Regions from separate parts of the Rhizobium sp. R339 genome, predicted to be linked through region 1. Evidence: riboswitches for the same ligand, from Rfam matches in the RefSeq annotation. Region 1 holds a riboswitch; the other holds the start of a gene.
The links. Region 1 has a riboswitch for S-adenosylmethionine ahead of metA (homoserine O-succinyltransferase). Riboswitches for the same ligand answer to the same signal wherever they lie in the genome.
Positions count from the first base shown of each region.

Region 2: linked by a shared signal. The riboswitch ahead of ATY76_RS21575 (O-succinylhomoserine sulfhydrylase) and the one ahead of metA (homoserine O-succinyltransferase) in region 1 are both predicted to bind S-adenosylmethionine.

Region 1 is NZ_LOKV01000025.1:119,991-134,759, forward strand. It holds gene ATY76_RS25555 (MDR family MFS transporter) at 1-33, opposite strand, end outside; gene ATY76_RS25560 (MarR family winged helix-turn-helix transcriptional regulator) at 146-676, shown strand; gene ATY76_RS25565 (thiamine diphosphokinase) at 735-1,391, shown strand; gene ATY76_RS25570 (ABC-F family ATP-binding cassette domain-containing protein) at 1,395-3,215, shown strand; gene ATY76_RS25575 (DUF5666 domain-containing protein) at 3,334-3,963, shown strand; gene ATY76_RS25580 (ABC transporter ATP-binding protein/permease) at 3,973-5,823, opposite strand; SAM riboswitch at 5,979-6,056, shown strand; gene metA (homoserine O-succinyltransferase) at 6,106-7,029, shown strand; gene ATY76_RS25590 (aldose epimerase family protein) at 7,145-8,167, shown strand; gene ATY76_RS25595 (GntR family transcriptional regulator) at 8,296-9,069, shown strand; gene ATY76_RS25600 (SIS domain-containing protein) at 9,066-10,097, shown strand; gene nagA (N-acetylglucosamine-6-phosphate deacetylase) at 10,097-11,248, shown strand; gene ATY76_RS25610 (SIS domain-containing protein) at 11,367-12,095, shown strand; gene ATY76_RS25615 (FAD-dependent oxidoreductase) at 12,141-13,337, opposite strand; gene ATY76_RS25620 (amino acid ABC transporter ATP-binding protein) at 13,389-14,189, opposite strand; gene ATY76_RS25625 (amino acid ABC transporter permease) at 14,193-14,769, opposite strand, start outside.
Region 2 is NZ_LOKV01000023.1:457,319-472,087, forward strand. It holds gene ATY76_RS21530 (ABC transporter substrate-binding protein) at 108-1,097, shown strand; gene ATY76_RS21535 (sugar ABC transporter ATP-binding protein) at 1,203-2,756, shown strand; gene ATY76_RS21540 (ABC transporter permease) at 2,878-3,852, shown strand; gene ATY76_RS21545 (zinc-binding alcohol dehydrogenase family protein) at 3,914-4,933, shown strand; gene ATY76_RS21550 (GcrA family cell cycle regulator) at 5,104-5,637, opposite strand; gene ATY76_RS21555 (aspartate aminotransferase family protein) at 6,062-7,261, shown strand; gene argF (ornithine carbamoyltransferase) at 7,280-8,194, shown strand; gene ATY76_RS21565 (Hsp33 family molecular chaperone) at 8,283-9,275, shown strand; gene apaG (Co2+/Mg2+ efflux protein ApaG) at 9,399-9,791, opposite strand; gene ATY76_RS21575 (O-succinylhomoserine sulfhydrylase) at 10,029-11,213, opposite strand; SAM riboswitch at 11,257-11,335, opposite strand; gene ATY76_RS21580 (2'-deoxycytidine 5'-triphosphate deaminase) at 11,409-12,503, shown strand; tRNA gene ATY76_RS21585 (tRNA-Gly) at 12,562-12,635, shown strand; gene ATY76_RS21590 (hypothetical protein) at 12,980-13,276, opposite strand; gene ATY76_RS21595 (hypothetical protein) at 13,355-13,639, opposite strand; gene ATY76_RS21600 (HAMP domain-containing methyl-accepting chemotaxis protein) at 13,788-14,769, opposite strand, start outside.

The sequences.
Region 1 (14,769 bases):
CACGAGCGGCGCAGGCGCGAGTTGCATGTCCATGGGGATGACATTCCGGTTTGAGATGTCTTTATATGCTATTAGCATATAATTGTCAATGGCACATGAATGACACCAGCATATTCATTTTCCGAGTCCGCTCTGTTATGGTCCTATGATGAATGAAGCGATGACGAAGAACCTGTCGAAAAGCCCGGCCGATCCGGACGGCGAAAACGTGCCGCGCATCGGCCGGAGCATGGCGCGCATGCGGCTGATGACCGGACGGCGGCTGATCGGACGGCTGGCGATCCAGAGTGCGGCGCCGGGCCTGGAGCTTTCGCATCTTGATGTGCTCGATGCTGTGCGCAGGGCGCAGCCGGCCGGTGAGGTCACGGTCGGCGTGATCGCGGAGATCCTGCGCATCGATCCGTCACGGGCAAGCCGGGTGGTGGCCGAGATGGTCGGGCGCAACGTGCTGCGCCGCGAGGCCTCGCAGGCCGACGCGCGGCGGATCGTCGTCGTCATCACGCCGGCCGGCCAGGACCTGCTTGCCGCGATCCTCGCGCAGAAATTGGCGATCATCTCCGAAATCGTCTCCGACTGGCCGCAGGAGGATGTCGAACGCTTCGCAGCCCTTTTTGAAAGCTTCATCGGCGGTTACGAGGCGGTCTTCCTGTCGCGCGACAAGGATACGCCGGGCTGAGGCAAGACCGCCGATCCATCGGCCCCTTCCCCTCGACCCCCCGTTTGCGCTAAGGGCAATGCCCATGAGCCAATCCACTTTCACCATTCTGCTCGGCGGCGAACTCAGCCTGACGGAGCGCCTGCGCCATGTCGTCGCCGGCAGCCGTTTCATCGCCGCCGACGGCGGCATGCGGCATGCGGCGGCGCTCGGTGTCACGCCGGAGCTCTGGGTCGGCGATTTCGATTCGACGCCGCCCGATCTGGACGACGCATTTCCCCACGTACCGAAACAGCCTTATCCCACGGCAAAGGCGGCGACGGACGGCGAAATCGCGGTGTCGGAGGCGATCGCGCGGGGCGCCCGGCGTCTTGTCCTCGTCGGCGCGCTCGGCGGCGAACGCTCCGACCATGCGCTTCAGCATCTGCTGTCGGCCGTCAGTCTCGCCGAAGAGGGTTTCGACGTGCTGCTGACCTCCGGCAGGGAAGAGGCGGTGCCGCTGCTTGCCGGCACGATCGAACTGGACCTTCCCAAGGGCAGCCTGTTTTCCGTTCCCGGTTTCAGTGAGCTGAAGGGGCTTTCCATCGAAAATGCGCGTTATCCGCTGACAGATTTTCATCTGCCTTTCGGCTCGTCGCGCACCATTTCCAATGTCGCGGAAGGCAAGGTTCGCTTCACGCTCGGCAGCGGCCGGGCGATCGTGCTTGCCCGACCCTATGATCTTTCCGGAGTCTGATTTTTGGCCCCTCCCATTCTGAAACTCGACGATATCTTCCTGAGCTTCGGCGGCGCGCCGCTGCTGGCGGGCGCTTCCCTGCAGGTCGAGCCCGGCGACAAGATCTGTCTCGTCGGGCGGAACGGCTCGGGCAAATCGACACTGCTGAAGATCGCCGCCAGCCTCGTCGAGGCGCAGTCCGGCGAGGTTTTCCGCCATCCCTCCTCGACGGTGCGTTATCTCGAACAGGCGCCGGATTTTGCCGGCTTCAGCACGGTTCAGGCCTATGCCGAAGCCGGGCTTGGGCCGGGGGATGATCCCTATCGTGTCACCTATCTTCTGTCCCATCTCGGACTGACCGGCGAGGAAGATCCGAAAAACCTTTCGGGCGGCGAATCGCGCCGGGCAGCCCTTGCCCGCGTGCTGGCGCCGGAACCGGACATTCTCCTGCTCGACGAGCCGACCAACCATCTCGACCTTCCCACAATCGAATGGCTGGAAGGCGAGCTGCAGAAGACGCGCAGCGCCCTGGTGCTGATCTCGCACGACCGGCGTTTCCTCGAAAAGGTCTCGACGGCAACCGTCTGGCTCGACCGCGGCGCCTCGCGCCGGCTCGACAGAGGTTTTGCGCATTTCGAGGCCTGGCGCGACCAGGTGCTGGAAGCCGAGGAGCTGGAGCAGCACAAGCTCGGCAAGGCGATCGAGCGCGAGGAGCATTGGCTGCGCTACGGCGTCACGGCGCGGCGCAAGCGCAATATGCGCCGCCTCGGCGAGCTGCAGACGATGCGTTCGCAATATCGCGGCCACAAGGGGCCGCAGGGCATCGTGCAGGCGACGGCTTCGGACGCGCAGGAATCCGGCAAGCTGGTCATCGAGGCCGACAAGATCACCAAGAGCTTCGGCGACCGCGCGATCGTTACGCCCTTCTCGATCCGGGTGCATCGCGGCGATTGCATCGGCCTGGTCGGGCCGAACGGCGCCGGCAAGACGACCCTCCTGAAAATGTTGACGGGGCAGCTTTCTCCCGACAGCGGCGCGGTGAAGCTCGGCACCAATCTGGAGATCGCCACGCTCGACCAGAAGCGCGAGGATCTCGATCCCGAGGATACGCTCGCCAATTACCTGACCGACGGGCGCGGCGAAAACCTGCTCGTCAACGGCGAGCAGCGCCACGTCACCGGCTACATGAAGGAATTCCTGTTCCAGCCGGAACAGGCGCGCACGCCGATCAAGAGCCTCTCCGGCGGCGAGCGCGCCCGGTTGATGCTGGCGCGCATTCTCTCGCGTCCGGCAAACCTGCTGATCCTCGACGAACCGACCAACGATCTCGACATCGAGACGCTTGACCTCCTGCAGGAAATCGTCGCCGGTTTTCCCGGCACCGTCATCCTCGTCAGCCACGACCGCGATTTCCTCGACCGCACCGTGACGTCGACGATCGCGCCGGCCGTGCCGGATGCGCCCGACGGCCGGTGGATCGAATATGCCGGCGGCTACACCGACATGCTGGCGCAGCGCAAGGGCGCGCTCGAAGAGCGCAGGAAGGCCGAGAAGGCGGCGGAGAAGCCGAAGACGCAGGAGGCAGCACCATCCGGCGGCGGCTCGAAGAGCAAGCTTTCCTTCAAGCAGAAATTCGCGCTGGAAAACCTGCCCAAGGAGATGGCCAAGGCCGAGGCCGAGATCGCCAAGCGCGAACAGGTGATGGCCGATCCCAACCTCTTCACCCGCGACCCCGCCGCCTTCAACCGGCTGGCCGCCGAGATGGAGAAGCTGCGTGCCGGTCTCACGAAGATGGAAGAGGAATGGCTGGAGCTCGAAATGCTGCGGGAGGAGCTGGAGGGCTGAGCCTTCCCAGTTTCGACGGCTCACCTTTCCTTGATTCGCCTGTGTATCGCCGTGCGGCATAAGGTGCCGTCCGGCAGCCGGGGACATGCCGATCGCAATGGCGACCAAGGAAGGTCATATGTCTCGCAAGCCCCATTCCCATTTTTACAGAACACTTGCCGCCGGCGGCTTCGCCGCGCTCGCCCTATCGCAGGCTGCTTACTCGCAGGATGGCGAGCGCATTCGCCTTCGCGGCGCAATCGAAAGCCTCAGCGGCGATAAGCTTGTCGTCAAGACGCGCGACGGTAGCGATGCGACGATTGCGCTAAAAGCCGGCTGGAAGGTCAGCGGCGTCAAGCAGGCTTCGGTCGAGGATATCAAGCCCGGCGATTTCGTCGGCGTGGCCTCGCTTCCGAAGGGCAGCGGCCCGGATGGGGCGATCGAAGTGCTGATCTTTCCGGCGTCGATGAAGGGGACCGGCGAGGGCAACCGTCCCTGGGATGCTCAGCCGAACAGCCAGATGACCAACGCGACCGTCAGCAATGCTGTCAAATCCGTCGATGGCCACACGATCACGCTGACCTATCAGGGCAAGGAAAAGACCATCACCATCGCCGACGCCACGCCGATCGTCACCCTGGCGCCCGCGACCAAGGATGATCTGAAGGCCGGCGCCGGCGTCATCGTCACCGGCGAGAAGGCGGCGGATGGCAGCATTTCAGCCAGCCAGGTCGCCGTCGGCCTCAACGGCATCACGCCGCCGATGTGACGGGCTGTTCTAAAGCGCCGGCGCGGGAACGGCCGCGGTGCCCGCACTGGCGCTGGCGCCGGTCTGGACGACGGGCGGCGCTTCGGATTTTGCCGGCAGGGCTTGCAGATGCAGGACGCGGGGCTGCAGGGCCTCGAGATAGGTTTCCGAACGGCCGATATAGATCATGCCGGTCTCAGGCATGGAGGTCAGCACGCTGCACATGGTTTCCTGCCATTCCGGCTCCATGCCCTCCAGCACTTCGTCGAAGACGATCCAGCGCGGGCGCACGAGAAGCAGCCGGGCAAAGCCGATCGCCTTCTGTTCGTCGCCGTCGAGCAGCTTGTCCCAGCGGGCGCGGGTGTCGAGCCTTGCGATCAGCGAGTGCAGGCCGGCCTTTTCCAGAGCCGCCTCGACGGCCGCTTTCTCATAGGCATCGGGGCTTTCCGGGAAGGCCAGCGCTTCGCGCAGCGTTCCCCCGGGGACATAGGCGATCTGCGGAACCAACAGCATGTCATCGGCCGGCGGCAGGCCCATCGTGCCGCTGCCGCATGGCCACAGGCCGGCCATCGCCTGGAACAGCAGCTTGCGATTGACGCTGTGGTCGCCGTTGATCATGATTTTTTCGCCTGATTTGATCACGACATCGGTTTCGCGCAGGCGGAAGCCGCCGCATTCCTCGATGTCTTCGCCCACCTTCGCGTTGATGACCACATTTTTCAGGGTCAGCGTGTCGGGCGCGGTGTTCTCATAGGCGATGCTGTCCTTCACATCGAAGTCCTCGTCCATGTCGAGCAAGGCCTGGCGGAAATCGGTGACGCGCATCAGCGTGGCGCGCCACTCGGCGATCGGGCCGAAATTGGCGACGTACCAGCGCAGCGCCGTGTTGACCTGGTTGAAGGCGCCGACGGACATCATCAGCTGGCCGAGAGTGAGGCCGCCGGAGAAATAGGCGGGGGCGGCGACGATGATCGGGATGACGATCACCAACCAGCCGTAGCCGGCCGAGACCCAGGTGAGATTGGTATTGGCCATGGCGAGCCGCTTGACGACCCTCAGCACCGAACTGATGTCGGTATTGATGCGCCGGCGCTCGTTCTCCTCGCCGCGGGCGACGGTGATCGCCGGCATGTTTTCGTTGGCATGCATCAGCGTGAAGCGAAGCTCGGCCTCTTTCGAGAAGCGGTCGGCATTGAGCTTCACCAGCTTGCGGCCGACGACCTGGCTCAGCACCGAAGCGGAGGCGGCGTAGAAGATCGCCGCCCAGACCATGTAGCCCGGAATGGAGAAACTGTGGCCGCTGATATGGAAGATAAAGCCGCTCGACAGCTCCCAGAGCACGCCGATGAAGCTCACCAGAAGAATGGTCGATTGCAGCAAGCCGAGCACGAGGCCTGTCGTGCTTTCGGCGAGATTGCGGGAATCCTCATGCAAGCGCTGGTCCGGATTAACGCCGATCAGGCCGCTGGAGGCGAGCCGCAGCGCCCGCTTCCGCTTCAGCCACTGGTCGACGAGATCGCGCGACAGGCCCTCGCGCATATAGAGCGCGGTCATCTGGTTCAGCCAGGCCTGCAGCACGTTGAGCAGCAGCAGCGTGCCGGCAATCATCGCGAAGATTTCGAGCTGGTGGAAGAATTCGCCGAGGTCGCGGCGCTCGAGCGAATCGTAGAATGGGGCGTTCCATTCGTTGAGAATCACCTGGCCATAGGCGGTCGCCAGGATGACGAGGATCAGCACGGTCGCCAGAAACAGCACCTTGCCACGCACTTCAGAATTCCAGAATGCTGAGAACATCACTCCGAGGCGATATGTCAGGCTGAAATCATACCCTACCCCATCCTGCCTTCGGATGCCCGGCCTCCCCTTGCTTTTATCTGCCATCACGCTTTTCCAACACCGCCCATACCCCTCATTATTAACATGGTGGCGTTACCGGTCTATCAACAGATTCTATCAGTCATTAAACTGTGATGATGCTTGCACGGGCCGCTCGCCCATGCATTCGGCAGTTGATTCGTCGCCCGACTGGGGCTAATTAGACACTCCGTGGTGATTTGGCCGGCCGGCTTGCAGCCACGTTAAAAAATTCGCTAAAGGGCCGCGTGCGGACCGGTAGCGATTTTTTGTCGCCGCCGGTTTTTTGTTTTTGATCGAGTGACCGCAATGCCCATCAAGATCCCCGATACGCTGCCTGCCTTCGAAACCCTGGTTCAAGAGGGTGTTCGGGTGATGACCGAGACGATGGCGATCCGTCAGGATATAAGACCGCTGCAGATCGGGCTGCTCAACCTGATGCCGAACAAGATCAAGACCGAAGTGCAGATGGCGCGGCTCGTCGGCGCTTCGCCGCTGCAGGTGGAACTGTCGCTCATCCGCATCGGCGGGCACAAGGCGAAGAATACCTCCGAAGATCACCTGCTTGCCTTCTACCAGACCTGGGAAGAGGTAAAGCAGCGTAAATTCGACGGTTTCATCATCACCGGCGCGCCGATCGAGCTTCTGCCCTATGAGGACGTCACCTATTGGAAAGAGATGCAGGAGATTCTCGACTGGACGGAAACCAACGTCCATTCGACGATGAACGTCTGCTGGGGCGCGATGGCGGCGATCTATCACTTCCACGGCGTTCCGAAGTACGAGCTCAAGGAGAAGGCCTTCGGCGTCTATCGTCACCGGAACCTGAAGCCCTCCTCGATCTATCTCAACGGTTTCTCCGACAATTTCGAAGTGCCGGTGTCACGCTGGACCGAGGTGCGCCGCGCCGATATCGAGAAATCGGACAGCCTGGAGATCCTGATGGAATCCAGCGAGATGGGCGTCTGCCTTGTACACGAAAAGCGAGGCCGGCGGCTCTACATGTTCAACCACGTCGAATATGATTCCACCTCGCTCTCCGACGAGTATTTCCGCGACGTCAATGCCGGCGTGCCGATCAAGATGCCGCACAATTACTTCCCGCATAACGATCCCGCCCTTCCGCCGCAGAACCGCTGGCGCAGCCATGCGCATCTCCTGTTCGGCAACTGGATCAACGAGATCTATCAGACGACGCCCTATGACGTCGAAGAGATCGGCATGGACCTCTGAGCGGCGTTTCTTTCTGATCTGCCCGGTTGCGGTTTGGAGCAAATGCGGGCAGGTTCCCCTCCGAACCCTATAGCCGCGCGTCTTCATCGGACGTGCATAGAATGGACAGTCGATCATGTCGGATAAGTTGGAGCGGGAAGTTTTCGGGCAAACGAAGGCGGGCGAGACCGTCCACCGTGTCGTCATCAAGGGCGGCGGGCTGACGGCCAAGATCATCACCTGGGGCGCGGTGATCCAGGATCTGCGCCTCGAAGGACATGATGCGCCGCTGCAGCTCGGTTTCGAGGATTTCGACAGCTATCCCGTCCATTCGGCCTATTTCGGCGCGACGCCCGGCCGCTGCGCCAACCGCGTCGGCGGCGGCAGGTTCACGCTCGACGGCAAGGATTATCAACTCGAGCCGAACGAAAACGGCGTCACCCACCTGCATGGCGGCAGCGACAATATCGCCAAGCGTAACTGGACGATCGTCGAGCACGACGTCGACCGCCTGGTGATGAAGATCGTCGATCCCGACGGCCGCGCCGGCTATCCCGGCAATTGCACCATCCAGGCAACGTTCTGGGTGCATGGCAACGGCGAATTGTCGATCACCTATGAATCGACCAGCGATCAGCCGACGCTCGCCAATGTCTGCCAGCACGCCTATTTCAATCTCGACGGCCGCGATGACGCGCTCGGCCATGACATCATGATCGCAGCCGATCACTATCTGCCGACCGACGAGAAGCAGGTGCCGACCGGCGAGATCCGTTCCGTCGCTGGCACGGAGTTCGATTTCCGCGAAATGGCGCCGATGAAGCGTTTCGTCGGCAGCGAGCAGGCGCTGTACGACCATAATTTCTGCCTGTCGCGCGAACGCACCGCCAAGCGTAGCGTCGTGCTTGCCCGCAGCCTCTATTCCGGCGTGTCGCTTGAGGTGCGCAGCACCGAGCCGGGCGTGCAGTTCTATGCCGGCTTCAAGCTCAACACAGGGGCTCCCGGCCTCGGCGGGCGCAAATACGGCCCGTTCGCCGGCTTCTGCCTGGAGACGCAGGTCTGGCCGGATGCCATCAATCACGAGGGTTTCCCGAATGCGGTCCTGCGCCCGGGCGAGGTGCTGCGCCAGGAGACGGATTATATCTTCACCAAGAGCTGAGCGTCCTCGGGACGCACGGCTGTCAAATTTCACCGCTATGAACCCTCTCCGGCCCGGAGAGGGTTTTTTCTTGTCAGCAGGCGATTTGGTCTTGTCGATTGGTTCTAAATAGGTTCTATTGTATCTCCATGGATAGAACCAGTCTGATAGCGGAATTGAGCAGACGCGGGCTGCGCGACGAAGCTCTGACCGGCCCGCTCTACAAGCGGCTGGCGCAGGCGCTGACCAGCCTCATTCAGGAAGGCCTGCTGAAGCCCGGCACGGCGCTGCCGGGCGAGCGTGATCTCGCCGAGGCCCTGAAGCTCGGCCGCGTCACCGTGCGCACCGCCTATCGCGATCTCATGGCATCAGGCGCACTGGAATCGCGCCACGGAAGCGGTACTTTCGTATCGAGCAAGGTGGAGCGCATGGAACAGTCGCTCTGGCGGCTCTCCTCCTTCTCCGCCGACATGCGCTCGCGCGGGCGTCTGCCGGCCGCACGGATATTGTCGCGGGAGGTCAACACGCCGTCGCCGGAGGAATCCTTCCTGCTCGGCCTCGGCAGCGACGAGCCGGTTCTGAGGCTCGGCCGACTGCGCCTCGCCGACGGACTGCCGCTGGCGATCGAGCGGGCCGTGGTGCCGGTCAAGTTCCTCGGCGGCGATGCCGGCGGCGAAGGATCGCTCTACGATGCGCTGGCGGCGAACGGCCATCGGCCGGTGCGCGCGCTGCAGCGCCTGACCGCCGTGACGCTCGATGCGTCCTACGCCGCGATGCTGAACGTCAAGGCTGGCGCGCCGGCGCTCCTGATCGAACGTGTTTCGCGCCTGGAAGATCAGCGCGTCGTCGAATACACCCGCTCGCATTATCGCGGTGATGCCTATGATTTCGTTGCGGAATTGAGAATTGGAGATGAACCATGAGTGAAAACCAGTCGCTGATGCTGCAGGAAGCCGGCCAATCGCCGGAGGTGGTGGCAACGCTTCTCGAAAAGGAAAAGCCGGTCTTTGCCGAGATCGCCCGGCTGTTTTCGTCGACCCGCCCGAGCGTGGTGACGACGGCGGCGCGCGGTTCCTCGGACCATGCCGCCACCTTCTTCAAATATCTCTTCGAAATCAGCTGCGGCGTTCCGGTCGCATCGGTCGGCCCGTCGATCGCTTCCGTCTATGGCGCTGCCCTCCAGCTGAAGGGCGGCGTGCATTTCACCGTTTCGCAGTCGGGTGCGAGCCCCGACATCGTGGCGCTGCAGGAGGCGGCGAAGAAGGGCGGGGCGACGACGATCGCCGTCGTCAACGTCACCGACAGCCCGCTCGCCAAGCAGGCGGATATCGTTCTCGGCCTCAATGCCGGCGCGGAAAAGAGCGTCGCGGCGACGAAATCCTTCATCGCCTCCGTCGCCGCCCTTTCCGGCGTGACGGCTGCGATCGGCGGTGCGTCCGGCCTGCAGGCCGCGCTCGCCAAGCTGCCGGAGGCGCTTTCGGCAACCGCCGGGATCGATACGACAGCGGCCGAGGAGGTGCTCTTCAACGCGACCTCGCTCTATACGGCCGGCCGCGGCCCGGCCTTCGCGATTGCGCTCGAAGCGGCGCTGAAGGCCAAGGAAACCTCCGGCCTGCATGCCGAAGCCTTCTCGCTGGCGGAATTGATGCATGGCCCGATGCGTCTGGTGCAGCCGGGCTTTCCGATCGTCGCCTTCGCGCCTGATGATGCGGCCTTCGACAATAACGGCAAGGCGCTGGAGCGGCTGCAGAAACTCGGCGCCACTACCGTCGGCTTCTCGGCCCAGCCGCTTTCCGGCATCAATCTGCGCGTGCCGACGACAGGCAACGGCCTCCTCGATCCGCTGGTATCGTTGCTCGTCTACTACCGGCTGATCGAGTCGGTGACGCGCCGCAAGGGCTTTGATCCCGACCGGCCTGCCAACCTGCTCAAGGTGACGGAGACGGTCTGATGATCCGCAAGATCTTCATCGGCGCCCGCATCTTCGACGGCGAACGCTTTCATGACGATAAGGCGCTCGTTGTTGCGGACGGCCGCGTCGAAGCAATCGTTGCAGGCAACGATCTGCCTGCCGGCGAGACGGTGACGCTTGCGGGCGGCATCCTATCGGCCGGCTTCATCGATGCGCAGGTCAATGGCGGCGGCGGACGCATGCTCAACGACGAACCATCAGCTGCCTCGATGGACATTATCGCCGGCGGGCACCGGCCCTATGGCACGACATCGCTGCTGCCGACACTGATTACCGATACATCGGAGGCATCGGCTGCCGCGATCGAGGCGGCGAAAGAGGCCGTCAAAGCCAATCGCGGCGTCGCCGGGCTGCATCTGGAAGGCCCGCATCTGGCGCCGGCGCGCAAAGGCGCGCATCTGGCCGAATTGATGCGGCCGGTCGAAGACCGCGACGTTAAAGCCTTCATTCAGGCGCGCGAAGCGATCGGCACGCTGCTCGTCACTATTGCCGCCGAACAGGTGACCGTTGCCCAGGTGCGCGCGCTTGCAGAAGCCGGCGTCACCGTCAGCATCGGCCATTCCGATTGTTCGAGCGAGGCGGCAGAGGAACGTTTCGACGCCGGGGCGCGGGGCGTCACGCATCTCTTTAATGCGATGAGCCAGATAGGGCATCGCGCCCCCGGCCTCGTCGGTGCGGCGATCGACCATCCCTCAACCTGGTGCGGGATCATCGCCGACGGCCATCACGTCGATCCCAAGGCCTTGCGCACGGCGCTGCGGGCGAAGCGCGGCGAAGGCAAGCTGTTCTTCGTCACCGATGCGATGTCGCTCGTCGGCTCGGAAAAGGATTCGTTCACGCTGAACGGCCGCACCGTCCGGCGCGAAAGGGGCGGTTTCTGCTCGAAGCTGGTGCTTTCCGACGGCACGCTCGCCGGCTCCGACGTCGATATGATTTCGGCGATCCGCTACGGCGTCACCTATCTCGACCTTACGCTCGCCGAGGCTCTACGCATGGCGACCCTCTATCCCGCGCGCTTGCTGAGGCTTGCCGATCGCGGCCAGCTTTCGCCGGGCGCGCGCGCCGATCTCGTCCATCTCACCGATACCCTGACCGTTACCGCCACCTGGCTTGCCGGCGAGGCGGCCTGACATCAAGAGCGGTTCCGCTTTCAACGAAGCGCAGAACCGCTCTAACCTTTTGCTTTTACGCAATTCCGGACGGAAAACCGCTTCGCACTTTTCCGGGGATTGCTTTGGGAGACCTGGGATGACTGCGATCACGGATGCCTATTTCTCCAATCTGATCGGCCGGCTGGAGACGCTGAAGCAAGCACTTGCCGAGCCGATGGCGCAGGCGGCGGCGGTGATCCTCGATGCCGCCCGCGGCGACAAGCGCGTCTATGTCTTCGGCACCGGCCATTCGCATATGCTGGCGGAAGAGGTGCACTATCGCGCCGGCGGGCTTGCCTTCACCGTGCCGGTGCTCGTCGGATCGGCGATGCTGCACGAAGGAGCGGTCATCAGCTCGGTCTATGAGCGGACCCAGGGCCTGGTGCGGCCGATGCTGGAGCGATACGGCATGCAGCCGGGCGACGTCATCATCATTGCCTCCAATTCGGGCGTGAACGCCGCACCGATCGAGGCCGCGGACTACGCGCATGAAATCGGCGCGAAAGTGATCGCCATCACCTCGATCGCCTATTCGACAGCGATCGCCAATGGCCGCCGGCGGCTCGCCGAGGTCGCCGATATCGTGCTCGACAACGGACTGCCGCCGGGTGATGCCGTTGTCGATCTCGAAGGCACCGGGCTTCGGGTCGGACCGGTCTCGACGGCGGTCGGGGTGACGGTTATCAACGCGATCTTCGCCGAAGTTGCCTCGGAGCTTTCCAAGTCAGGCGATGCGCCTGTTTATCTCAGCGCCAACATGCCGGGTGCCGCCGAGATCAACCAGAAGCTCGTCAAGAAATACCGGCCGCGCAACCCGCATCTCTGAGTCGGATAAAAGGTATGCCGCTCGCAAGCATGGTTCATGACGCGATCAAGCGGCGAGAATGGAGCTGACCATGCGGGCAGTCCGCGGTGCCAGCGTCAAACCGATATGCCCGTGTCCAAAAGCAAACACGACGTCCCTTCCTCCTTTTGAAGGCCGGATAACGGGAACGGAATCGGGCATGGAAGGGCGGAAGCCCATCCAGCTCCGGCTTGGTTCACCGAGTGTTGGGAAAATCCTGCGCGTATTTGCGAGCAACACTTCGAGGCGCCTTGGGTTCGAAGGCGCGGCGATGCCTCCGAGCTCCACGGTGCCGGCCACGCGCAGGCGGCCACGCATCGGGCAAAAGTAAAATCCATGATGCGTCGGGCATACCGGTCGTTCCACCGGCAGCGTTTCCATATCGAACTCGAGATGATAACCCCGCTCGGTATCCAGCAGAACCCGCTCTCCGAGCTGCAGAGCCAGCCCGCGGGAATGTGCGCCGGCAGCGATGACGGCCGCTCGGGTATGAATGCTGTGGGCTGAAGCCGTCATCCTCACTCCATTCCGCTCACGCGAAATGGTCGTCACGGCGTCTCGGACGAACTCGACGCCCGCTTGTCTGGCAGCGGCTTCCATCACGCTCATGACCTCGCCGGGATCGGTGAAGTTTATCGCTTTCGGAAAGAAAAGCCCCCCGCCATGGACTTGCGGCAGCTGAGGTTCCAGGCTTTGCACCTCGTCGGGGGTGAGGAGCTGCTGCGCTACCCCGTAGTTTCGGCGAAGCTCGACATCCGAAGCGGCTGCCTTGAAGGCCTCAGGCGTTTGGTAGAGATAGAGGCATCCCTTCGCGCTCAAGAGATCGGATGCGCCGATCTCTGCTGCGAGTTCGAGCCATTCCGATGAAGCGTCGGACAGGAGGCCGGCGATTCGGCTTGTATTGTCCCTGTATCTGTGAGGGAGGGATTCGTAGGCAAAACGCATCAGCCACGGAAATAACGTCGGTAATGCCGCCTTGCGGATGGATAGCGGGCTGTCGGAATTGAGAAGCAGCGAGGCCAGGTTTTTAAGGACAGCGGGCGTGCCGACGGGAATGATTGCATAATCGGCGATCGTGCCGGCATTGCCGTAAGACGCGCCCGAACCGGGCTTGTTCGGTTCGATCACGACGACATCGCGGCCGTCGGCACGTAACCGCAGAGCGGTTGCCACGCCGATCACGCCGCCGCCGATGACGGCGATATCTGTTGTTAGCTTGTTCATCGGAGGTGAATTTATCTTTAGAGAAACGAGGCTTGGATGCCCGATCAAGAGCTAAGCTGGGGAAGCGTAGCGCGCGACATAGGCAGCCGTGCGTGCTTCTCTGGGATGGTCGAGCACATCTCCGGCGGTTCCCTGCTCGATGATGAGGCCACCGTCGATGAACACGACCCAGTCCGACACTTCCTTTGCAAAGGGCAGTTCGTGGGTGACCAGGATCATCGTCATGCCGTCGGCCGCCAGTTCCCGCATGACGCGGAGAACTTCGCCGGTCGATTCAGGATCGAGCGCCGACGTCGGCTCGTCGAACAGCAACACCGTTGGTTCCAGCGCCAGGGCGCGCGCAATCGCCACACGCTGCTGCTCGCCGCCCGACATCTGTTCCGGATAAGCCATCGCCCGTTTGGCAAGGCCTACCCTCGTCAGAAGTTTCACGGCCCGTTCCACGGCTTCTCTTTCACCAATCCCGGCTGCATGCATCTGAGCGAGAACGACGTTCTCCACAGCCGTCAGATGCGGGAACAGATTGAAGCGCTGAAACACCATGCCGACACGCTGCCGAAGCTTTGCAAGGTTGCGGCAGGTGATCTTGCCGTCGGCGAAGATCGTCTCATCGCCGACGATGATCGTTCCCTGATCGGGACGTTCCAGCAAATTGACGCAGCGCATGAGGGTGGTCTTTCCTCCACCGCTCTGGCCAATGATGCTGACGATTTTGCCTGTGGGAACCTCGAGATCGACGTGATTAAGCACCAGGCGTCCGTCGAAAGACTTGCGTAATCCGCTGATTTTGACGGCGAGGCGACCGACCGGCTGTTTTGACACGAAGGCAGTTTGAGCAGGGGTGGTGGTCATCGGTCAGGCTTTCCCTTCGGCGAGATAGGTCCCGGCTAATTTGAGCCGACGCCTTCTGGCCAATGACAACGGCACACCGGCATGGATCTTGCGCTCCAGCAGAAGCAGACATTGTGAAACCGGGTAGCAGATAAGGAAATAGAGGGCGGAGATCACGAGATACACTTCAAGCGCCCGGAATGTTTCCGAGGCGATCAACTGCGCCTGCGTCATCAGCTCGGCAGCGGAGATCGTCACAAGCAGCGAGGTCGACTTGATCAGGTCGACGAACATCGTGTTCGTGCCGGGAAGCGCCAGCCGCACCGCCTGCGGCAGGATGACATGGCTGAACGTTTTGCCGCGTCCCAGCCCGAGAGCTTGAGACGCCTCCTGCTGTCCTCGGTGTACGCCGGCGATAGCGGCCCGAAAGATCTCGGACAGGTAAGCGGCGTAAAAGAGCACCAGGCTCAAGACTCCCGCTTCGAAAACCTCCAGCCTGACGCCTACGGAAGGCAGGCCGAAATAGGTGAGGAAGATGATCGCCAGAAGCGGTACGTTTTTAAAAAGCTCGGTGTAGAAGGCCGCAGGAATGCGGACCAGT
Region 2 (14,769 bases), on a different contig from region 1:
CCTCGGCTAGCTTCTGTCTGCAAATGTTTTTTATCGATAAAAATCGTTCGCCTGCGTTCAGCGGACGATTTCCTAGGAGGAGAACGCACCCTGAGAGGAGAACTTTTATGAGCATCGTGAAATCCATTCTGTCCCGCCGCGCCTTTACCGCGCTCGCCGGGGCAGCCGTCATCGCAACGGCGATGCCGGTCACGTCCTTCGCCGCCGATGTGACGATCCCGATCATCGTCAAGGACACGACGTCCTTCTACTGGCAGATCGTTCTGGCAGGCGCCCGCAAGGCCGGGCAGGATCTCGGCGTCAACGTGCCGGAACTCGGCGCACAGGCTGAATCCGACATCAACGGTCAGATCAGCATTCTCGAAAACGCCGTCGCCGGCAAGCCGGCCGCCATCGTCATCTCGCCGACGGAATTCAAGGCGCTCGGCAAGCCGATCGACGAAGCTGCCAAGTCCGTTCCGATCATCGGCATCGACTCCGGCGCCGACTCCAAGGCGTTCAAGTCGTTCCTGACGACCGACAACGTCCAGGGTGGCCGTATCGCCGCCGACGGTCTTGCCGCCGCCATCAAGGAAATGACGGGCAAGGAAGAAGGCGAAATCGTCATCCTCACCAATCTTCCCGGCGTCGGCTCGCTGGAACAGCGCCGCGAAGGCTTCCTGGATCAGGTGAAGACCAAATATCCGGGTCTGAAGGTCATCGCCGACAAGTATGGTGATGGCCAGGCGACGACCGGCCTCAACATGATGACCGACCTGATCACGGCCAACCCGAAGCTCGTCGGCGTCTTCGCCTCGAACCTGATCCTGGCGCAGGGCGTTGGCCAGGCGATCGCCGAAAACAAGCTCGGCGACAAGATCAAGGTCATCGGCTTCGACAGCGACGACAAGACGGTCGGCTTCCTCAAGGACGGCGCGATCGCCGGCCTCGTCGTTCAGGACCCCTATCGCATGGGTTATGACGGCGTGAAGACCGCGCTTGCCGTCTCCAAGGGCGAAACGGTTCCGGAAAATGTCGATACCGGCGCCAACCTCGTCACTAAGGCGAACATGGCCGATCCGAAGATCGAAGCGCTGCTGAACCCGAAGATCAAGTAACCGACAAACGGGCCGCGCCGGCTTTCAAAAACCGGCGCGGCTTTTTCCATCCATGGTATGTTTGCCCAGGGTGGAGTGCAGAGGCGACAAGAGGAGGAGAGGTCCATGATCGGACTGGAAGAGGTCAGTCATCGCCATGATGACAGTGCCACGCTGAAAGAGGCCAATCGGATTCCGACCGGGTCTCCTATCCTCGAACTCAAAGGCCTGCAGAAAAATTACGGTCATGTCCAGGCGCTGAAACCGGCGACGATGACCTTCCTTGCCGGCGAAATCCACGCCATCGTCGGCGAAAACGGCGCTGGCAAATCCACCCTCATCAAGCTGCTCACCGGCGTCATCACCCGCACGGCGGGCGAGGTGCTCTGGTGCGGCCAACCGGTGGGGCTGTCGACGCCGAACGAGGCGATCGCGCGCGGGATCAACGCCGTGCATCAGGAAGTCGTGCTCTGCCCGCACCTGACGGTCGCCGCCAATCTCTTCCTCGGCGACGAGGTCAACCGTTACGGCCTGATGCGCCGCAAGCAGATGGAGAAGCTGGCGCAGGCCGTGCTCGACGATCTCGGCTTCGGCCTGCCGGCAGCGGCGCTCTTGAGCTCGCTGACGATCGGCCAGCAGCAGCTGGTGGCAACCGCCCGCGCGGCCATGCGCGGCACGCAGTTCCTGATCTTCGACGAACCCACAGCCTATCTGACGCGCCAGGAATCGGCGCAGCTCTTCAAGCTGATCCGCCGCCTGCAGGGCGAAGGCGTTACCATCGTCTATATCAGTCACCGCATGGAGGAGGTCTTCGAGCTGGCCGACCGTGTCTCGGTGCTGCGCGACGGCACCCATGTCGGCACGCGGCTGATCGGCGAGACCAACGATGCCGAATTGATCGCGTTGATGATCAACCGCTCGATCGAGCAGATCTACCACAAGGAAGAGATTGCGATCGGCGAGACGATCGTCGAGGTCCGCGGCCTTTCCGGTCCGGGCTTCGAAGATGTGTCACTGAGCGTCAAGGCAGGGCAGATCGTCGGCCTCTATGGCCTGATCGGCGCCGGGCGCAGCGAATTCGCGCTCGGACTGTACGGGCGCCAGCCGATAACATCAGGCGAAATCGCGTGGATGGGCAAGCCTGTCGATATCAGGAACGAGCGCACCGCCATGGAACTCGGCATTGCGCTGGCGCCGGAAAGCCGGCGCGACCAGGGGCTCTGCCTCAACTTGCCGATCGGCCTCAACATCAACCTGCCGGTCTTCGGGCGGTTGAGCCACGGGCCGGTTATCAACCATGCGCGGGAATCGGCCAATGCCGATAAGCAGATCCGCGATCTCAGCATCAAGACGCCGAGCCGGCGGGTTCCGGCTTCGAGCATGTCGGGCGGCAATCAGCAGAAAATCGTCATCGGCAAGTGGCTGAGCCACGGCGCAAGGCTGTTCATCTTCGACGAGCCGACCGTCGGCGTCGACGTCGGCACCAAGGCGGAAATCTACCGGCTCTTCGCCAAGCTTTTGAAGGAGGGCGCAGGCATCATCCTGATCTCCTCCTACCTGCCCGAAGTCTACGAACTGGCCGACCGGCTGCACGTCTTCCGCGGCGGCAAGCTCGTCGCCAGCCATGATTTCCACGCGGCGACGCATGAAGAAGTGCTCAGCGAAGCGATCGGCGTCTGAGCATAAGCAATTCCAGCAAAATGCACTGCGGTTTTGCGTCCGGAAATTGCGTTAAGACAAATAGATAGAACATTTTCGTGGTTCGGAGAAAAACGGAAATGCTCTAAGAGGGAGAGAACTGATGACCACCACCCCCACCGAAATTGCCGCGCCGCCGCCGCGCCGGAAAATGAACATCCTGTTCGGCCTGACTTTGCTCGGGCTGCTCCTCTTCCTCTGGCTCGTGCTCGCCATCCGGACGGAGGCCTTCTGGACGCCGCTCAACATCTCGAACCTGCTGCGACAGGGCGCGATGACGGCAATCCTCGCGCTCGGCCAGACCTTCGTCATCATCACCGCCGGCATCGACCTGTCGGTCGGCGCCATCGTCGGCTTCTGCACGGTCATCATCGCCTGGCTGCTGCAGGCGGGCGTGCCGCTCTGGGGAGCGATCGCGCTGACGCTCGCGATCGGCGTGGCGATCGGCGCCTTCCACGGCTTCGGCATCGTCCATATGGGCCTGCCGCCCTTCATCATCACGCTGGCGACGCTGACATCGCTGCGCGGCATCGGCCTGCTGATCACCAACGGCTCGACGATCAGCATCACCGATGAGAGTTTCAGCAATTTCGCGCGCGCCGATTTCCTCGGCATTCCGAGCCTGTTCTGGATGGTCATCCTGGTGGCGATCCCGTCCTTCGTCTTCCTGCATCTCAGCCGCTGGGGCCGCTATCTCTTTGCGGTCGGTTCCAACGCCGAGGCCGCGCGTCTTTCCGGCGTCAACGTCAAGGCCATGATCTACCTTGCCTATATCCTCTCGGCCTCTTTCGCCGCCTTCGTCGGCGTGCTGCTGGCCTCGCGCATCGCCATCGGCAACGCGACGCAGGCCGACGGCTGGGAACTGCAGGCGATCGCCTCCTCCGTCATCGGCGGCACCAGCCTCTTCGGCGCGGTCGGCTCGGTTCACGGTCCGCTGATCGGCGCCTTCATTCTCGCCACCATCAACAACGGCGCGAACCTTCTGAACGTCAACTCCTTCTGGCAGCGCATCATCACCGGTCTCCTGATCATCGTGATCGTCTTCTTCGACCAGCTGCGCCGCCGCAAGAGCAATTGACCCAAAGAGAAAGCCGGTCCCGGAAGGCCGGCTTCCTCATTCCAGCAATGCGAGATTTGTCATGAAAGCAGTTGTTTGCCGGGAGCCCGGCGTGCTCGACATCGCCGAACGTCCATCGCCCGTGGCACCGGCAGCCGGCTGGGTGCGCCTTGCCGTCAGCCATGTCGGCATCTGCGGCACGGATTACCACATCTTCGAGGGCAAACATCCTTTCCTCGAATATCCCCGGGTGATGGGGCATGAGATCTCGGCGACGGTGCTGGAGGCCGGCGACGGCGTTGCCATGGCGCCCGGCACACCCGTCATCGTCAATCCCTATCTCTCCTGCGGCCAATGCATCGCCTGCCGCCAAGGCAAGCCGAACTGCTGCACCAATATCAAGGTGCTCGGCGTCCACACCGATGGTGCCTTCTGCGAAGAGATTTCGGTTCCGGCGAGCAATCTCTATCCCGCCAAGGGCCTGAGCCTCGAGGCGGCGGCAACGGTCGAGTTCCTGGCGATTGGCGCCCATGCGGTGCGCCGATCGATGACCGGCGCCGGAGCCCGCTCGCTTGTGATCGGCGCCGGGCCGATCGGGCTTGGGGCGGCGATCTTCTCGCGCATCGCAGGTCACGAGGTGACGCTGCTCGACACCAGCGCCGAGCGGCTGCAGATGGCAGCCGAACGCTTCGGCTTCACCTCAGGCATCGTCGCCAACGATAGAACGGCGGATGCCGTACGGGAGATAACCGGCGGCGACGGTTTCGACGTGGTTTTTGACGCGACGGGCTACGGCCCGTCGATGGAGAAGGCCTTTTCCTTCGTCGCCCATGGCGGTGCGCTGGTGCTGGTCAGCGTCGTCAAGGACGATATCCGCTTCTCCGACCCCGAATTCCATAAACGCGAAATGATGGTGATCGGCAGCCGCAATGCCACGCGCGCCGATTTCGAGCATGTGGCGGATTCGATCGCCAAAGGCCTCGTGCCGGTCGACCAACTCATCACCCACCGCACGACGCTCACCGATGCGCCGCGCGACCTCGCGCGCTGGGCGCATGAGAAGAACGGCCTGATCAAGGCGGTGATCAGGATTGGTGGTTAGGCGCATCCAAGAAGGTAGGAGCGGCTCTTCATCAGCAGACCGGCCGGTCGAATTGACGCCTGCGGCGCGTCGGGGAAAATAGAGCAGAAGCTTTAAGCGCTTCCACTCCTACCGGGCACAAAAAAACGGGCCGAGCGGCCCGTTTCTTATTTCTCGCTAATATCGCGCTTTCAGCTGACCCGCGCGGCGGCCCGGCGGCGTTCGTTGACCGGCTGGTAGGCGAGGCGCTGGTGGTAGCTGCAATAGGGCGAGTTGTCGGGGGATTCGCAGCCGCAGAAATGGAAGTCGTCCTTCAGCGGATCGCCGACCGGCCATTTGCAGGTGCGTTCGGTGAGTTCCGTCAGGCCGAGGCGGCGCGAGATCGGCACGACCACGTTGCCCTTCGGCACATATTCCATTTCCTCGACGGCTTCGACCTCGATCTCTTCCTTCAGCATCGTTGCGCCCTGCTGGCGGGTCACGGTGCGGGTGGTGATGCGCGAGGCATAGTTCGGCGCGCGGGGCGCCGAGGTGTTGCGCTTCGGCGTGCGCGCGGCGGTCGCCGTGCCGCCGGCCTTGGCGCGGCCGGGAAGGCTCAGCCGGTGCACCTTGCCGATAACCGCGTTTCGGCTCACGCCGCCAAGCTGCGCCGCGATCTGGCTGGCGCTCAGCCCTTCGGACCATAGCTTCTTGAGTTTCTCGACCCGCTCGTCTGTCCAGTTCATGCCCTGTCTCCACCTTTTGCGTTGGTGATGGCAGAATCCCTCACCGTTGTCCCGGAAGTCTCCGAAACAAGAAACGCCTGATCAATTTTGGTGACTAGTTCCGCCGCATGCAGTCTAGTAATTGAACTTTAACCTAGTGTGAGGCTGACTCCGTGACAAGAGTCGCGGGAATCCGGATGAATCGAATTTCAAGTTTTCCCCAACTTGCTGCCGTCGCGTGTCATTTCTGCAATAATGCCTGTTGAAGGCTGAAAATGCCGCTGTACAAGCGTGCTGCATACGCTAAGGGCGCAGTTTTGTTGACATTGCAGCGCGAAAAGGAAATAGTACCGCTCGCCGCCGCAAGGCGGCATTTTTGATTTTTCGGGCATTGTTTTCTTAGCCGGAGTTCGCTGCCCATAACTTTAGATCGGGAGACCGCGCCATGGCTGAAGCCGCGCCGCTTTATGACACCTATTCTCGTGCCCCGTTGCGGTTCGAGCGAGGCGAGGGCGTCTGGCTGATCACCGAAAGCGGCGAGCGGTATCTCGATTTCGGCGCCGGCGTGGCCGTCACGTCCGTCGGCCACAGCAATCCGCATGTGGTCGGCGCGCTGAAGGAGCAGGCCGACAAGGTCTGGCACCTCTCGAACATCTATGAGATCCCCGGCCAGGAGCGCCTGGCGAAACGCCTGACCGACATAACCTTCGCCGACAAGGTGTTCTTCACCAATTCGGGCGCGGAAGCGCTGGAATGCGCCATCAAGACGGCGCGCCGCTATCAGTTTTCCAAGGGTCATCCCGAGCGCTTCCACATCATCACCTTCGAAGGCGCCTTCCACGGGCGCACGATCGCGACGATCGCCGCCGGCGGCCAGGAGAAATATCTCGAAGGCTTCGGTCCGAAGGCGCCGGGTTTCGATCAGGTGGCCTTCGGCGACATCGACGCCGTCCGTGCCGCGGTCACCGATGCCACGGCCGCGATCCTCATTGAGCCGGTGCAGGGCGAGGGCGGTGTGCGCCCCGCCACCAACGAATTCATGAAGGCGCTTCGACAGCTCTGCGACGAAAAGGATCTGCTTCTGATCCTCGACGAGGTCCAAACCGGCGTCGGCCGCACAGGCAAGCTCTTCGCCCATGAATGGTCCGGCGTGACGCCCGATATCATGGCCGTTGCCAAGGGCATCGGCGGCGGCTTTCCGCTCGGCGCCTGCCTTGCGACGGCAGAAGCCGCCTCAGGCATGAAAGCCGGTACGCATGGCTCGACCTACGGCGGCAACCCGCTAGCCATGGCCGTCGGCAGCGCCGTGCTCGACGTCATTCTTGCCGATGGTTTTCTCCAGCAAGTGCGCGACGTCGCGCTGGTCTTCCGCCAGGGGCTGGCTTCGCTCAAGGATCGCTATCCCGATGTGATCGAGGATGTGCGCGGGGAGGGCCTTCTGCTCGGCATCAAGGCCGCCGTTCCCTCGGCCGAACTGCTGCAGGCGATCCGCGAGGCGCATCTGCTCGGCGTGCCGGCCGGCGATAACGTCATCCGCCTTATTCCCCCTCTCGTCGTCACCGCCGAGGAAGCCCGCGAGGGCCTCGTCCGCATCGAGCGCGCTGCCGAAAGCATTCGCGCCTCCAAGGTGAAAAAGACGGCTTGAACGAGGTAAAAACACGATATGGCTCCTAAGCATTTTCTCGACCTTTCGGCGGTCACATCCTCCGATCTCAGAACCATCATGAACGATGCGCTCGCTCGCAAGCAGGCCTTCAAGGCTGGCAAGGGCGACAAGCCGCTCGACGGCAAGATGCTGGCGATGATCTTCGAAAAGCCGTCGACGCGCACCCGCGTCTCCTTCGATGTCGGCATGCGCCAGCTCGGCGGCGAGACGCTGTTCCTTTCCGGCACCGAGATGCAGCTCGGCCGTGCCGAGACGATCGGCGATACCGCCAAGGTGCTGTCGCGTTATGTCGATGCGATCATGATCCGCACGACCGAGCATTCGCGCCTTCTAGAACTCGCCGAGCATGCGACCGTGCCTGTCATCAATGCGCTGACCGACGACACACATCCGTGCCAGATCATGGCCGATATCATGACCTTCGAAGAGCATCGCGGGCCCATCAAGGGCAAGACCATCGCGTGGACCGGCGACGGCAACAACGTGCTGCATTCGCTGGTCGAAGGGGCCGCGCGTTTCGGCTACCGCATGAACATGGCCGTGCCTCTTGGTTCGGAGCCCAAGGATCACTATCTGAACTGGGCCCGCAATGAGGGCGCCGAAATCATGCTCTGCCATGATGCCGACCGTGCGGTCGCCGGCGTCGATTGCGTGGTGACCGATACCTGGGTCTCCATGAATCAGGAACATCGGGCCCGGGGTCACAACGTCTTCCAGCCTTATCAGGTCAACGCGGCCTTGATGGCGAAGGCCGGCAGCGATGCATTGTTCATGCATTGCCTGCCCGCCCATCGCGGTGAGGAAGTGACGGATGACGTGATCGACGGCCCGCAATCCGTGGTCTTCGATGAGGCGGAAAACCGCCTTCATGCGCAGAAATCGATTCTAGCTTGGTGCCTGGGCGCGATCTGAACCATAATCGGACGTCGTGAGTCAAAGCTCGCGACCGCGCGAGCGCCGGGCACCTTGGCCGTCGCTCTGACAATGAGGAGTGAAAGCCATGGCAGAAGCTGCAGCCGTTCTAGGCCAGTTCGATTTCGCCGGCGATGACCATGTCGTCCCTTTTCAGGTGGAAGGCCTGGATGTGCGCGGGCGCGCCGTCCAGCTCGGCCCGATGCTCGATGCGATCCTCGAGCGTCATCATTATCCGGCGCCCGTTGCCCGGTTGCTCGCCGAAGTCGTCGTGCTGACGGTGCTGCTCGGCACCTCCTTGAAGTTCGAGGGCAAGTTCACGGTGCAGACCAAGGGTGACGGACCGGTCGATCTTCTCGTCGCCGATTTCTCGACGCCGGAAAATGTCCGCGCCTATGCCCGCTTCGATCAGGCGCTGCTCAACAAGGCTGTCGCGTCAGGCGAAACCGAGCCGGAGCAACTGCTCGGCAAGGGCGTGCTCGCCTTCACCATCGACCAGGGCAAGTTCGGCCAGCCTTATCAGGGCATCGTTGCGCTGGACGGCACCTCGCTCGAGGACATCGCCGGCGTCTATTTCCGCCAGTCGGAACAGATCCCGACGCGCGTGCGCCTTGCGGCGGCCGAGCTCTTCGATCGCGATGAAGCGGGCAAGCCGCGCCATCGCTGGCGGGCCGGCGGCCTTGTCGCCCAGTTCCTGCCAGAGGCGCCGGAGCGCATGCGCCAGCCGGATCTCCACGGCGGCGACGGCGACACCGGCGACCGCCCGCATGGAGAGGATGACGCCTGGGCCGAAGCGCGTTCGCTGGTCGAGACCATCGACGCCGACGAACTCACCGATCCCCACGTCGGGACCGAGCGGCTGCTGTTCCGCCTGTTCCACGAGCGCGGCGTGCGCGTCTATGAACCGCGGGCGGTCCTCGATCGCTGCAGCTGTTCGCGCGAAAAGATCGGTACCGTGCTGAAGGGCTTCAGCGCCGAGGAAATCGAAGCAAGCCAGGAAAACGGCGAGATCGCCGTTACCTGCGAATTCTGCTCGACCACCTATCGCTTCCAGCCGGCCGAGCTTCAGCCGGCGGAATAGTTTTCGGCGGCGCTCCGATAGCTACCCTCACTATAACCCTCTCCCCGCGCGGGGTGAGGGGACTCACCCGCCTGTGTTGCGCGTCGCTGTTACTTTGAAACGGAATCGAGTTCAGAAAACGCCTCAGTTGAGCACGCGCAATAGCCCCGGTGAATCCAGCGAGAAGGCGGGGATGTCGACATCGAACAGCTCGCCTTCATCAGTTTCCATCTGGTAATGGCCGAACATCAAGCCCGAGGGCGTGTCGAGCGGACAGCCGGAGGAATATTCGTAGGTGTCGCCGGGGCTGAGCCGCGGCTGCTCGCCGACGACGCCGGGGCCGGTCACTTCGTCCACCTGGCCGTTCTGGTCGGTGATGTTCCAATAGCGGTTGACCAGGCGAACGGCGACGCCGGAATTGTTGCTGATGACGATCCGGTAACCCCAGACATAGCGATCGTCTTCCGGATCGGATTGCTCCTCCAGATAGAACGGTTCGACTACGACTTCGATATCTCTTGTGAGGGCGCGATACATGCCTTGCACCATAGTCAAGATATGTTACCCGTATCTTATAAAGAGGCCCTGTCCGTCAAGAAACGGAACGTTGATCAGGGATGAAACAAGCATGATCGAAGGGTTTTCGATCGTTAAGCCTAATCGTCAGTGTTAATTTTACTTCCGAACGCCTGCGCTGGCGATCTTGTTCCCCCGGCCGAGCAGTAGCGAGGTCCGGCGAGGCCGAACCCAGGCGGGTCCGGCCGCTATTCTCGATCAGGCCGAAACCTTGGCCAGCGCCTTCGCGAAATCCTCGATCAGGTCGTCGGTATCCTCGATGCCTGCCGAAAGGCGGACCGTGCCTGCGGAAATACCGAGTTCGGCGCGCGCCTCCTCCGTCAGGTTCTTGTGCGTTGTTGTAGCCGGATGCGTGATCAAGCTCTTGCTGTCGCCGAGATTGTTGGAGATTTTGACGATCTCAAGCGCATTCTGCAGCGCGAAGGCCGCTTCTTTGCCGCCCTTCAGTTCGAAGCAGACGAGCGTTGAGCCACCCGACATCTGCTTGGCGATGATATCGGCCTGCGGATGGTCCTTGCGGCCGGGATAGATCACCTTGGCGACCTTGCCTTGCTCCACCAGGAAATCGGCAATCTTCGCCGCATTCTGGGTCTGCTGCTTGACGCGCAGCGGCAGCGTTTCGATGCCCTTCAGCAGCGTCCAGGCGTTAAACGGCGACATGGCCGGGCCGGTATGGCGGAAATAGTCGTGCAGGTTCTCGTCGATCCAGGCCTTGTCGGAAAGCACGACGCCGCCGAGGCACCGGCCCTGGCCGTCAATATGCTTGGTGGCGGAATAGACGACGATATGGGCGCCGAGTTCCAGCGGCTTCTGGAAGAGCGGCGTTGCAAAGACGTTGTCGACGACGACCTTGGCGCCGATCTGGTTGGCGAGCCTCGCGACGCCTGCGATGTCGATCACTTCAAGCGTCGGGTTGGTCGGGCTTTCCAGGAAGAAGACCTTGGTCTTCGGCGTGATCGCCTTTTCCCAGTTGGCGAGATCGCGGCCGTCGACGAGCGTGCAGTCGATGCCGTATTTCGGCGCCAATGTTTCCACCACCCAGCGGCAGGAGCCAAAGAGGGCGCGCGCCGCGACGATATGATCTCCCGCCTTCAGCTGGCAGAGGATGGCGGCGGTGACGGCGGCCATGCCGGAGGCGGTGGCGCGGGCGTCTTCGGCGCCTTCCAGTGCGCACATGCGCTTTTCGAACATGTCATTGGTCGGGCTGCCGTAGCGGGCATAGATAAAGCCGTCCGTCTCGCCCTTGAAGCGGGCTTCGGCCGCCTCGGACGTGTCGTAGACGAAGCCCTGCGTGAGATAGATCGCCTCGGACGTTTCGCCATATTGCGAACGCAGCGTGCCGCCATGGACGAGTTGGGTTGCCGGGCGCCAGGTCTTGCTCATGCCATCACCTTCACATAACAAAAAAACCGGCCGCAAAAGCAGACCGGTTTCATACCCGGTCTTTTTAGCCACTTGTTTAACGTGGCTGCAAGCCGACCGGCCAAATCACCACGGGATAATTCTGCAATACTGCTGTTAGCTGCTTGCGTCAATTCCCCGTATTTGGTTTTGTCTGCGGCAAATGATGGATGGGGCATGATGGCTCGCGAAACGGGAATTCTGGCTGACCGCGCAATCTCGGCGCTGTTCGAAACGGGGCGTCTTAACTCCGAGCGGGAGCTGGACCGCGATCAGATCCAGCCGGCAAGTCTCGACCTGCGCTTAGGAAGCAAGGCTTTTCGCGTGCGCGCCAGCTTCATGCCTGGCCCCTCGCATCTGGTCTCGGATAAGCTCGACCGCCTCAGCTTGCACGTGATCGACCTTTCCGAAGGTGCGGTGCTTGAAACCGGCTGCGTCTATATCGTGCCGCTGATGGAGAGCCTGGCGTTGCCGGCCGATATGTCGGCCTCGGCCAATCCGAAGAGCTCGACCGGAAGGCTCGACATCTTCACCCGCGTCATCACCGATTACGCCCAGGAGTTCGACAAGATCCCGGCTGGCTATTCCGGCCCGCTCTATCTCGAAATCAGCCCGCGCACCTTCCCGATCGTCGTGCGCCGCGGCTCGCGCCTGTCGCAGATCCGCTTCCGCGTCGGCCACTCCGTGCTCGGCGAGCCGGAACTTTTGAAGCTGCATGAAAGCGAGACGCTGGTTGCGAGCAAACAGCCGAACGTTTCCGGCGGCGGCATCGCGCTGTCGATCGATCTCAGCGGCGATAAGGACGGCCTGATCGGCTATCGCGGCAAGCATCACACCGCCGTCGTCGATGTCGACGAGAAAGATCAGCACGATATCTTCGATTTCTGGGAGCCGCTCTATAGCCGCGGCCGCAACGAGCTGATCCTCGATCCCGACGAGTTCTATATCCTCGTCTCGCGCGAGGCCGTGCATGTGCCGCCGGACTATGCCGCCGAGATGACCCCCTTCGACCCACTGGTCGGCGAATTCCGCGTCCACTACGCCGGCTTCTTCGATCCGGGCTTCGGCCATGCGCCGGCCGGCGGGCGCGGCAGCCGAGCCGTGCTCGAAGTGCGCAGCCACGAAGTGCCCTTCATCCTCGAAGACGGCCAGATCGTCGGCCGCCTCGTCTACGAGCACATGCAGGAAAAACCCGCCAGCCTCTACGGCTCCGGCCTCGGCTCCAACTATCAGGCCCAGGGCCTCAAGCTCTCCAAACACTTCCGCATCTGAGGCGCAGCATTCGGGCGACTTGACAGCGACGCCCATCTGTTGGAAATCTCAGGGTATCGCGGGTGTAGCTCAATGGTAGAGCAGCAGCTTCCCAAGCTGAATACGAGGGTTCGATTCCCTTCACCCGCTCCACCTTTGTTTTCAAGCGCTTAGTACCTGTTTAATCGTCGAATTTTCGTCCGGTTTTACAGGCAGTTTTACACCGGCGTTGATTTGGACGATCATTGCCCTCGTCGCTGCGGTGCTGTCTTCGTACCGGCGAATGATGCCTCGCACCTCATCCTCAGGCCATCCCATTGAAAGGGTACGGTTCAGAGCGATTTGTGTAAAAATTCAAGTTAACCTATTGAAAAAATGAATTTAGTCCGGCCTCCCAAGCTGAATACGAGGGTTCAATCCCCTAGTTTATCCGCTCCAGTTATTTCAATAACATAGATATGCAGCATATCGTGTCGGCCGCGGACCGGCGAGCGCGATCAATTAAGACCAGATTGGGTTTTGTTGACGAGCTGATCGTTCCGGAAAGTGGCTTCCAAATTCCCTGAATAGTTATGACCGCTCCATCTATACGTCTCCGTCTTGGCGCCTGTCGTCTCGCTGCTGCTCACTTTCTCGCCCGAGCAGCCTATTATGCTGACGGCGGATCCATAGGACATTCCGCTTCCCAAGTAGCCATAGGCTTTCATGGTTGCCACGCATGACGATCCCGCCATAGAGATGCCTGGAATGAGTGCGGAGACTGCACAGATTATCAATGCCTTGGCTATTTTCATTTCCTGCTCCCTCTTGTGGTGGAATTATTTAGTTGGCACACGGCATGCCTGCAATGGGAGGGAGCAACTCTTTTTGACCTAATCGTCGAATAACCAGATCGGCCTGTAGCGGCGATGCGCGATGACCAGGCTTCTGTCGGGCCGGATGATGTAAGTTTCCTCCACTTGCCGGCCGTATTGGTCGATGAAATCGTGCGGAAAGGCGGAGCCGGGCGGCGATTTGGTGAGCTTGGTGCGTGGCTGGCCGTTATAGGTGATGCTTCCCGGGATCGGCTCGAGGCCGGGGCCGCTGTAGTTGGCGGCGGCGGTGTTGCACCCGGCAAGGGCCAGAGTGCCGATGAGGCCGATGATTGCGGGTTTCATGTCCATCCCCCGATGAGCCGAACGATACGATCATACTCCCTATAAAGTTCCGCGCATCAAGCAAACGGCATGTCGCTCTCAACCTTTGGTGCTGCCTGAAAGCAAAGGGCGGCCGCAGCCGCCCCTCGACATGCCTGTATCGATCGGTTCAGAATTCCGTCCAGTCGGCATCCTTGCTGGATGATGCGCTGCTGCCTGCGCCGAAGGCGTTGGCGAGCTGTTGACCGAGTGTGCGGGCCGGCGAGGCGGTCGGGCGGGCCGTACCTTCCCTCGCGATGTGGATCGGCGCCTTGGCAGCCGGGCGCGCTACGGCGCGCGGGGCCGGAGCCGGCGGCCGGACCGAGGCGATCGGCGCGGCGGCGGCGAAGCCGCCGGTGCCGGTCAGCCGGAACTGGCCGAGCAAATTGTTGAGTGCGGCCGCTTCGGTGGCAAGGCTGTGGCTGGCGGCCGTCGATTGCTCGACCATCGCCGCATTCTGCTGCGTGCCCTGGTCCATCGTGTTGACGGCCGTGTTGATCTCCTGCAGGCCGATTGACTGTTCGCGCGAGGCTTCGGCGATCGCGTGGACGTGCTGGTTGATTTCCTGCACCTCGTGGACGATCGAATCGAGCGCCTTGCCGGTTTCGCCGACGAGCGAAACGCCGGTCTGCACCTGCGTGCCCGACGTGGTGATCAGGTCCTTGATTTCCTTTGCCGCCTTGGCCGAACGCTGGGCGAGTTCGCGCACTTCCTGGGCGACGACTGCAAAACCCTTGCCGGCTTCGCCGGCGCGCGCGGCTTCGACGCCGGCATTGAGGGCCAGCAGATTGGTCTGAAAGGCAATATCGTCGATGACGCCGATGATATTGCCGATCTCGGCCGAGGACTGCTCAATCTGCTGCATGGCGGAGACCGCCTTGCGGACGATCGCGCCGGATTTTTCGGCGCCGAGACGGGTGCGGGCGACGAGCTGGCTTGCCTCCTCGGCCCGTTTGGCGGCGTCGCGCACGGTCGTGGTGATCTCTTCGAGTGCTGCCGCCGTCTCTTCGACGGAGGCCGACTGCTGTTCCGTCCGCCTGGAAAGCTCGTCCGCGGAAGAACGGATTTCGTTGGCACCGGCGCCGATCGCCCGGGCATTGGCGCCGACTGTA